Regions from separate parts of the uncultured Turicibacter sp. genome, predicted to be linked through region 1. Evidence: a T-box and tRNA genes for the amino acid it is inferred to sense, from the RefSeq annotation. Region 1 holds a T-box; the other holds one or more tRNA genes.
What was found. A T-box is a leader RNA that pairs with one kind of tRNA and senses whether it is charged. The one in region 1 lies ahead of serS (serine--tRNA ligase), so its partner is inferred to be a tRNA-Ser.
Positions count from the first base shown of each region.

Region 1 (4,453 bases):
CAAGAATGTCAAAACTTGCGATGGAAATGATGCGTGATATTAATAAAAATACGATTGATTTCCAACCTAACTTTGATGGTGAAGAACATGAGCCAGTTGTTCTACCAGCACGTTTTCCAAGTTTATTAGTTAATGGTACAACTGGGATTGCAGTAGGTATGGCTACCAATATTCCTCCACATAACTTAACAGAGGTGATTAACGCCTGTTTAGCTTATATGGAGAATCCAGAAATCGATGTTTTAGGATTAATGGAACATATTAAAGGGCCGGATTTACCAACAGGGGCTTTAATTTTAGGGACTAAAGGTATCCGTAACGCTTATGAAACTGGTAATGGTTCAATTATGATGCGTTCAAAATGTGAAATTATCGAAGGTCATGGTGGGAAATATTCAATTTTAGTAACTGAAATTCCTTACCAAGTTAACCGTGAACGTTTAATTGAAAAAATTGCTGAGTTAGTTAAGGAGAAACGTTTAGATGGAATTACAGATTTACGTAATGAGTCTAACCGTGAAGGAACTCGAATTGTTATTGAATTGCGTAAGGATGTTAATCCACAGGTTATGTTAAATAACTTATTCAAATTAACTCAATTACAAGTTTCTTACGGAATTAATATGTTAGCTCTTCAAGATGGGCAACCTAAAGTATTAAACTTAAAAGAGATTATTGCAGCGTATATCAAACATCAGGTAGAAGTTATTGTACGCCGTACGCAATTTGATTTAAATAAAGCAGAAGATCGTGCTCATATTTTAGAAGGATTCCGTATTGCGCTTGATCATATTGATCGTATTATTGCAATTATTCGTGGTTCTTCAAATGATGAGGAAGCATTAAATAACTTAATTTCAGAATTCTCATTCTCTGAACGTCAAGGTAAAGCAATTCTTGAGATGCGTTTACGTCGTTTAACAGGTTTAGAACGTGACAAAATTGAGGATGAATATCAAAATTTAGTGACTTTAATTGCTGATTTAAAAGATATTTTAGCTAATGAGTATCGTGTACATGGTATTATCCGCGATGAGTTAACAGAAGTAATGATTAAGCATGGTGATGATCGTCGTACTGAGATTGTTCGTGGTTCTGATTTTGATATTGAGGATGAAGATTTAATTCCAGAAGAACAAGTCATTATCACATTAACGAATAATGGATATATTAAACGCCAACCTATCTCAACATATCGTTCTCAAAACCGTGGAGGACGTGGTGTCCAAGGTATGGGAACTCATGATGATGATTATGTAAAAGAGTTGCTATCAACTTCTACGCATGATTATTTATTATTCTTCACGAATAAAGGTAAGGTATATCAGAAGAAAGCTTATACTATTCCAGAATATGGTAGAACAGCTAAAGGATTACCGATTGTCAATATTATTGAAATTGCACAAGATGAGGAAATTAGTGCGATTATTCCAGTTAAAGAGTTCAATGAGAATGAGTTCTTATTCTTTGCAACTCGTACCGGAGTCGTTAAACGTACAACGTTATCAGCATTTGGTAATATTAGAACAAATGGTTTAATTGCTTTATCATTGCGTGAAGATGATGAGTTAATTGGAGTCAGAAAAACAACTGGTTCAAATGATATTGTTATCGCATCAAGTGGTGGTAAATTAGTATGGTTTGAGGAAGATCAAGTTCGTTCAATGGGACGTACAGCTGCCGGAGTTCGAGGAATTAACCTTGAAGAGGGAGAAGTTGCAGTTGGAATGGAAATCGTAACTGAGGATCAAGAAATTTTAATTGTTTCTGAAAAAGGATTTGGAAAACGTACTCCAATTAGTGAATATCGTAAAACTAGCCGTGGTGGAAAAGGTGTTAAAACAATTAATATTACAGATAAAAATGGTTCATTAGTTGCAATGAAAACTGTAACAGGTGAAGAAGATTTATTAATTGTAACGAATAAAGGTATTATTATTCGTACACCGATTAGCCAAATTTCACAAACAGGACGTGCAACACAAGGGGTAACGTTAATTCGATTAACTGATGATCAATTTGTATCAAGTGTGGCACTTGTTGAACATGAAGAAGAGCATACAGAGGAATTAGCAACTGAAAAGGTTGAAAATACCGAAGCTTCAGAAATTTTATTAGAAGAAAAAGAATAAACAATAGGTCTTATGCGCATATAATTAAATTTAATGAGACATAATAATATAAACTAATGTACATATGTGATGTCAGAATTCATATCAATAGATAAACCTATAGAAGCAGTATTAAATGTAAAAAACTACTGCTTCTGATATAATATTGACAAAAAAAATGTATAGTGTTATATTACAAGTAAATAATAAAGCATTGATTAGGATTAGTAATTTTCTTTCTATAGCATAGAGAGTCAGTGGTTGGTGTAAACTGATGTATAGGAGATTAAGAATCAACCTAGGAGCGGAATGAAGAAAGTCATTGATGAGTATTTATTCACGGTATAACCGTTATCTTTGTAAGGGGTCTCTAAATTGTTCCACGTGGAACAAGAGGCAACTAGGGTGGCAACGCGGGTTAATCTCGTCCCTAATTCAGGGACGAGATTTTTTTATTTTCTTTTAAATCTTTGAACTGAAATGGGATGTTGATGATTGAATTGATGCTAAATCATATTAGGAGGAATTGACATGTTAGATTTAAAATTAGTACGTGAAGATTTACAAGGTACAATTAAACGTCTCGAAACACGTGGTGGTGATTTTAGCTATTTAAATAAAATTGCTGAATTAGATGAAAAACGTAAAGAAATCATCTTAGAAGTTGAACAATTAAAGTCTAAACGTAATGAAACTTCAAAATTAATTGGTCAATATAAACGTGAAAAAAAGGATGTAACTGAATTATTAAGCCAAATGGATGGTGTTGGTGAGACAGTTAAACAATTAGATGAGCAATTACGTGTGATTGATGAAGAAATTAAAAATATTTTATTAGGAACTCCAAATGTTCCATGTGGAACAATAGCTGTAGGTAAGGATGAAAATGATAATGTTGAAATCCGTAAATATGGAGAACCAACTAAATTTGATTTTGAACCAAAAGCTCACTGGGATTTAGTAACTGACTTAGATATCATTGATTTTGAACGTGCAGGAAAAATCACTGGTAGCCGTTTTGCAGTTTATAAAGGATTAGGAGCTCGTTTAGAGCGTGCTTTAATTAGCTTTATGTTAGATTTACATACTGGTGATCATGGATATACTGAAATTCTACCTCCAGTTATTGTTAATCGTGCAAGTATGACTGGAACAGGGCAATTACCAAAGTTCGAAGATGATGCATTTAAATTAGTAGATAGTGATTATTTCTTAATTCCAACTGCTGAAGTACCAGTTACTAACTTACATCGTGATGAAATTTTAAGTGCTGATCAATTACCAATTAAATATACAGCTTATAGCCCATGTTTCCGTGCTGAGGCAGGTTCTGCTGGACGTGATACTCGTGGTATTATCCGTCAACATCAATTCAATAAAGTTGAATTAGTGAAATTCGTTAAACCTGAAGATTCTTATCAAGAATTAGAAAGTTTAACTGCTAATGCTGAAAAAGTATTACAGTTATTAGGGTTACCTTACCGTGTTATCGAATTATGTACTGGAGATATCGGATTCTCTGCTGCTAAGACATATGATATCGAAGTATGGTTACCATCTTATAATGCATATAAAGAGATTTCTTCTTGTTCTAACTTTGAAGATTTCCAAGCACGTCGCGCAAATATTAAATTCCGTCGTGATGCTAAAGCTAAACCTGAGTTCGTTCATACGTTAAATGGTTCTGGTCTTGCTATTGGACGTACTGTTGCAGCAATTATTGAAAATTACCAACAAGCTGATGGAACAATTGTGATTCCAGAAGTTTTACGCCCATATATGCGTAATGCAGAAGTAATTAAATAATTTGTATCTTAGTCAGAGGAGTACTGTATAGTACTCCTTTTTAATTTGTATAAACGCATTATTAGACATGAAAGTGTTTTGACAGTGAGATTAGATTAAAGTAAAATATTAGTATAATATACCAACTGAAGATGAGAGTGATAAGATGAAAAAACGGGGAATGAGTATTATTCTTATCATATTGTGCTTTATACCACTGATATCTGCATATGCGGGGGATATAAGCCAGATTATTTATCGGGTTTATGTTAATGATCAGATGATAGGTGTTTTAAGTGATATTGCAATATATGAAGAATATGAGGAAAAGAAGATTGAATCTTATCTAAATCACTATAAATTAGAGGATTTAATTATTCCTGATAATGTTCGAATTGAACAAGAGGTAACATATATTCCGCATATTCCGAAAGATGAGGAAGTCATCAATTATATTGATGAAAATGTTAAGTTTAAAACAAAAGGATATTATGTTAAAGTTGGTTCAGCTAATATGTGCGTAAAGGATGTTACTGAAGTTGAAAAAGAGATTGAAT
Region 1 is NZ_CALIOS010000055.1:74,588-79,040, reverse strand. It holds gene gyrA (DNA gyrase subunit A) at 1-2,132, shown strand, start outside; T-box leader at 2,317-2,546, shown strand; gene serS (serine--tRNA ligase) at 2,643-3,917, shown strand; gene QWC74_RS06360 (peptidoglycan DD-metalloendopeptidase family protein) at 4,063-4,453, shown strand, end outside.

Region 2 (4,453 bases), on a different contig from region 1:
TGTAATCGAATCATCCCATATTTGAAGAATTTTAAATTTTCAAAATATCCAAAACCATTTGTAGGATATAGCGATATTACCTATCTACATATTTACTTAAATCAATGTCATAATCTAATTACTTATCATGGTCCGATGTTGAAAGACTTGATGTTAAAGGATGAGGTGACTCTACAAAGTGCTAAGCATGTGATAATAGAAGCTAAACCTGTAGAATTAACGGATATTTCTTACTATGATGATACCAAAGATTCAGTGGAGGGAATATTAGTTGGTGGAAATCTTACAATCATTTGCTCGACGCTTGGAACACCTTATGAGATTGATACGAAGGATAAGATTTTATTTATTGAGGAAGTGAATGAGCCGGTTTATGCAATTGATCGACTGTTAACTCAACTCAAATACAGTGGCAAACTTGAAGATGCAGCGGGAATCATGATTGGTGATTTTAATGTTTTTGATAAGAAGGCTTCAGCTAAATTATTAAAAAAAATGTTAAAAGGGCTTGGGAAGCCAGTTGCTTATGGGATTGAAAGCGGGCATTGTAGTCCCCTTTTAACACTTCCTATGGGAGCAAAAGTTTGTTTAAATCCGAATGAACATCGGGTAAAAATTGGATAAAATTAAAAAGAGGAAATTCCTCTTTTTTTGTTTTTACTGAAAAAAATTTCATTTTTGCATCTATCTTGAATCCTAAAATATATATCTGTTATAATTATCAGGTTGCTTTAGTTGGGTGTCAAAATTCAACTAAATTTGTTTGATTATGCAGAAGGATGAAAGGTGGTTTTTAGAATGTATGATTTCCGTCAAGAGGGTTGGGTTGAAGCTATTTGTGGGAGTATGTATGCAGGTAAAACAGAGGAATTAATTCGTCGTTTAAAACGATTAGATTTTGCTCGTCGTCCATATTGTTTATTTAAACCGGTTATTGATAATCGTTATAGTGAAGATGAAGTGGTATCACATAGTGGATTAAAAATGCCGTCTATTCCAATTGAACATCCGATTCAAATTTTAGACCACATCACAGATAAAACATATGCTGTGGCAATCGATGAAGTGCAATTTTTTGAAGAAAATGTAGTAGACGTAGTAGAATACCTAGCGGATCGTGGAATTCGGGTTATTGTAGCAGGATTAGATAAAGACTTCCGCGGGGAACCATTCGGAACAATGCCAATTCTACTAACAAAATCAGAATTCGTAACAAAACTAACATCAATTTGTAGCGTTTGTGGTGCACCAGCTACGCGTTCACAACGTCTAATTAATGGACAACCAGCTTCATACCATGATCCAATCATCCAAGTTGGGGCAAAAGAAGCATACGAACCACGTTGTCGTCACTGCCATGAAGTAAGAGATTTACCAGATCCACTAAATTTAAGAAATAAATAAAAAGGCTGAGACAAGCGGTTAGAAGATCGTAGAAATGAAGAGAAAGTGACAGGAGCGTTTTTTGCTCCAATCAAGTTTATCAAATTTCATAGAGGAGCTGCTCGATGAAGCTAGATTACACAAACCCTATGTCACTAATGATTCTAATCCTCCTATTCTCGGATAGAATCATTAGTGACACAGGATAAGATACTCTAAAACTTCGCAAGCTCAGTTAGAGATATCTAAAAGGCTGAATCGAGTGGTTAAGCTCAGCGAAACTGAGTGAAACAAATCTTACGTCAAATGGTTCTATGCAAATAGAATCATTAAAGACGAAGGAAATTTTTATATGTATAATCTATGTGTTGTTTATAGATGAGGAATTAGATCATTTAGAAGTAAAAAAAATAAAAAAATTATTAACTTTTGTTGACAATAGGTTTTGAGTCATGTATAATTAATTTTGTTGATACGGAGGAATACCCAAGTCCGGCTGAAGGGATCGGTCTTGAAAACCGACAGTACGTGAGAGCGTAGCGGGGGTTCGAATCCCTCTTCCTCCGCCATAAATTGACATAACGTCGCACAGGAATGTGCGGCTTTTTTTTTATTTTTAAAACTCACAGTTATATAAAGTAAAAAGAAAAGAGAACTCAGGCTTCGTTTCGAGTTCTCTTTTTATATATTGTTAAAGCTATCAGATAGAATATACAGATAAAAGTTTGGGAGGTTATCGTGTTTTTATCTTTAGCTATTAACCAAATTTAGATTATTTAGAACATTTATTAATGGATTTACATCCTGAGCATCCACATCCACAACTACTTTCTTTATGATCACGGCGAATCTTACTGATAGCAAATCCCAGTGCTAGTAAAACGATTAGTGAAATGATAATAGTTGAAGGTGAGATGTTATGATTGATAATGATTGTTCCGACTTGATAGATTAGGAAGGCAACTACGTAAGCTAAACCAGTTTGGTAGCCAATCGCGATTAATGTCCACTTCCAAGATGCCATTTCACGTTTAATAGCTCCAATTGCTGCAAAACATGGCGCAGCAAGTAAAGTAAATGCCATAAATGCATAAGCACTTAATGGAGTGAATAATGAGTGGATTGTGCCAAGTAATTCAACTGACTCCTCATTCATCTCTTCACCTAATCCGAATAAGACACCGAATGTTGCAACCACATTTTCTTTTGCTAAGAATCCAGTCAATGTTGCAACAGCAGCTTGCCAATTTCCAAACCCTAATGGAGTGAAGATAGGAGCAATAATACGTCCGATTGAAGCTAAAATACTTTCACTGGCATCAACCATTTCAAGCGACCAGTTAAATGATTGTAAGAACCAAACTAAACCAGAGGCTACAAAGATAATAGTTCCGGCTTTATAGATAAATGCCTTAGCACGATCCCACATGTGGATAAATAAGCCTTTAATACTAGGGAAGTGATAAGCGGGTAACTCCATAATAAATGGAGCTGCATCTCCTGCAAATAAACGAGTACGTTTTAATAAGATACCTGAAATAATAACCATTGTAATTCCTAAGAAATACATTGAAGGTGCAACCCAAGACATGGTAGGGAAGAAAGCACCTGCCATTAGGGCGAACACGGGTAACTTAGCACCACAAGGAATAAATGGTGTTAACATAATCGTCATCTTACGATCTTTTTCATTTTCAATTGTACGACTCGCCATAACAGCAGGTACACTACAACCAGAACCAATTAACATTGGAATAAATGATTTTCCAGATAGACCAAATTTTCTAAAGACACGATCCATAATGAAGGCAACACGCGCCATATATCCACAATCTTCTAAAATCGCGATTAAGAAGAATAAAATCATGATTTGAGGAACAAATCCTAACACGGCCCCGACCCCACCAATAATTCCATCTACAATTAGGCCTGTTAACCAATCAGCCGTATTAATACTTTCTAGGAAAGTTGCTACATTTCCCTGAACAATCTCTCCAAAGAACGTGTCATTAATCCAATCCGTTGCAATCGAACCGACAGAGGTAATCGCAATATAGTAAATTCCCCACATAATCAATGCGAATATGGGAAGTGCCAGCCAACGATTTGTCAAAATTTGATCAATCTTATCTGATGGTGTTAAAGTAGAATGATTATTTTTTTTCACGCATTTACTCACAATATTCCCGATAAAATCATAACGCCCATTCGTAATAATACTTTCGCTATCATCATCAAGCAAATCTTCGCATGATACAAGCATTGATTCGATTTCCATTGTAATTGACTGAGTTAAATTTAAGGAATTCAAAACTTTTTGATCACGCTCAAATAACTTAATTGCATACCAACGTGATTGAAATGGTTTAACCTGAGCTTTAATTAAATTCGTAATATTATCGATAATTGCTTCAACATTATGGTTGAAAATCGGCTTTAAAGTAACCGTAGAATATTTTGATTCAATGACTGCCTTGACTAATTCTTTTAATCCTTTGTTTTTTAAAGCTGACATTTGTATAATAGGACAGTTTAGATGATTAGAAAGAGCTTTGATATTAATTTTTGTCCCATTTTTTTCAACAATGTCCATCATATTTAATGCAATAACTACTGGTATTCCACATTCGATTAATTGTGTGGTTAAGTAAAGATTACGTTCAATATTAGAAGCATCCACAATATTTAAAACAACATCTGGTTTTTCATGAATTAAAAATTCTCGTGTAATAATTTCTTCAGGCGAATAAGGTGATAAAGAATAGATTCCCGGTAAATCAACAATAGTAACATCTTTATGACCTTTTAAACGACCTTCTTTTTTCTCAACCGTAACTCCAGGCCAATTTCCAACATATTGATTACTTCCTGTTAAAGCATTAAATGTAGTTGTTTTCCCACAGTTTGGATTTCCTATAAGTGCAACAGTTAAACTCATCATTAGTCCCCCTATATTAGTTAGCCTAAACTAACTGCGTTATAAAAAAATTAATCAATTAAAATATTTTCAGCATCAGATTTTCTAAGGGATAGCTCATACCCACGAACCGTTACCTCGATTGGATCACCA
Region 2 is NZ_CALIOS010000143.1:259-4,711, reverse strand. It holds gene QWC74_RS13560 (LD-carboxypeptidase) at 1-624, shown strand, start outside; gene QWC74_RS13555 (thymidine kinase) at 799-1,404, shown strand; tRNA gene QWC74_RS13550 (tRNA-Ser) at 1,860-1,952, shown strand; gene feoB (ferrous iron transport protein B) at 2,156-4,324, opposite strand; gene QWC74_RS13540 (ferrous iron transport protein A) at 4,372-4,453, opposite strand, start outside.
Region 2: it has a tRNA-Ser gene. The T-box ahead of serS (serine--tRNA ligase) is inferred to sense a tRNA for this amino acid. The anticodon was not compared.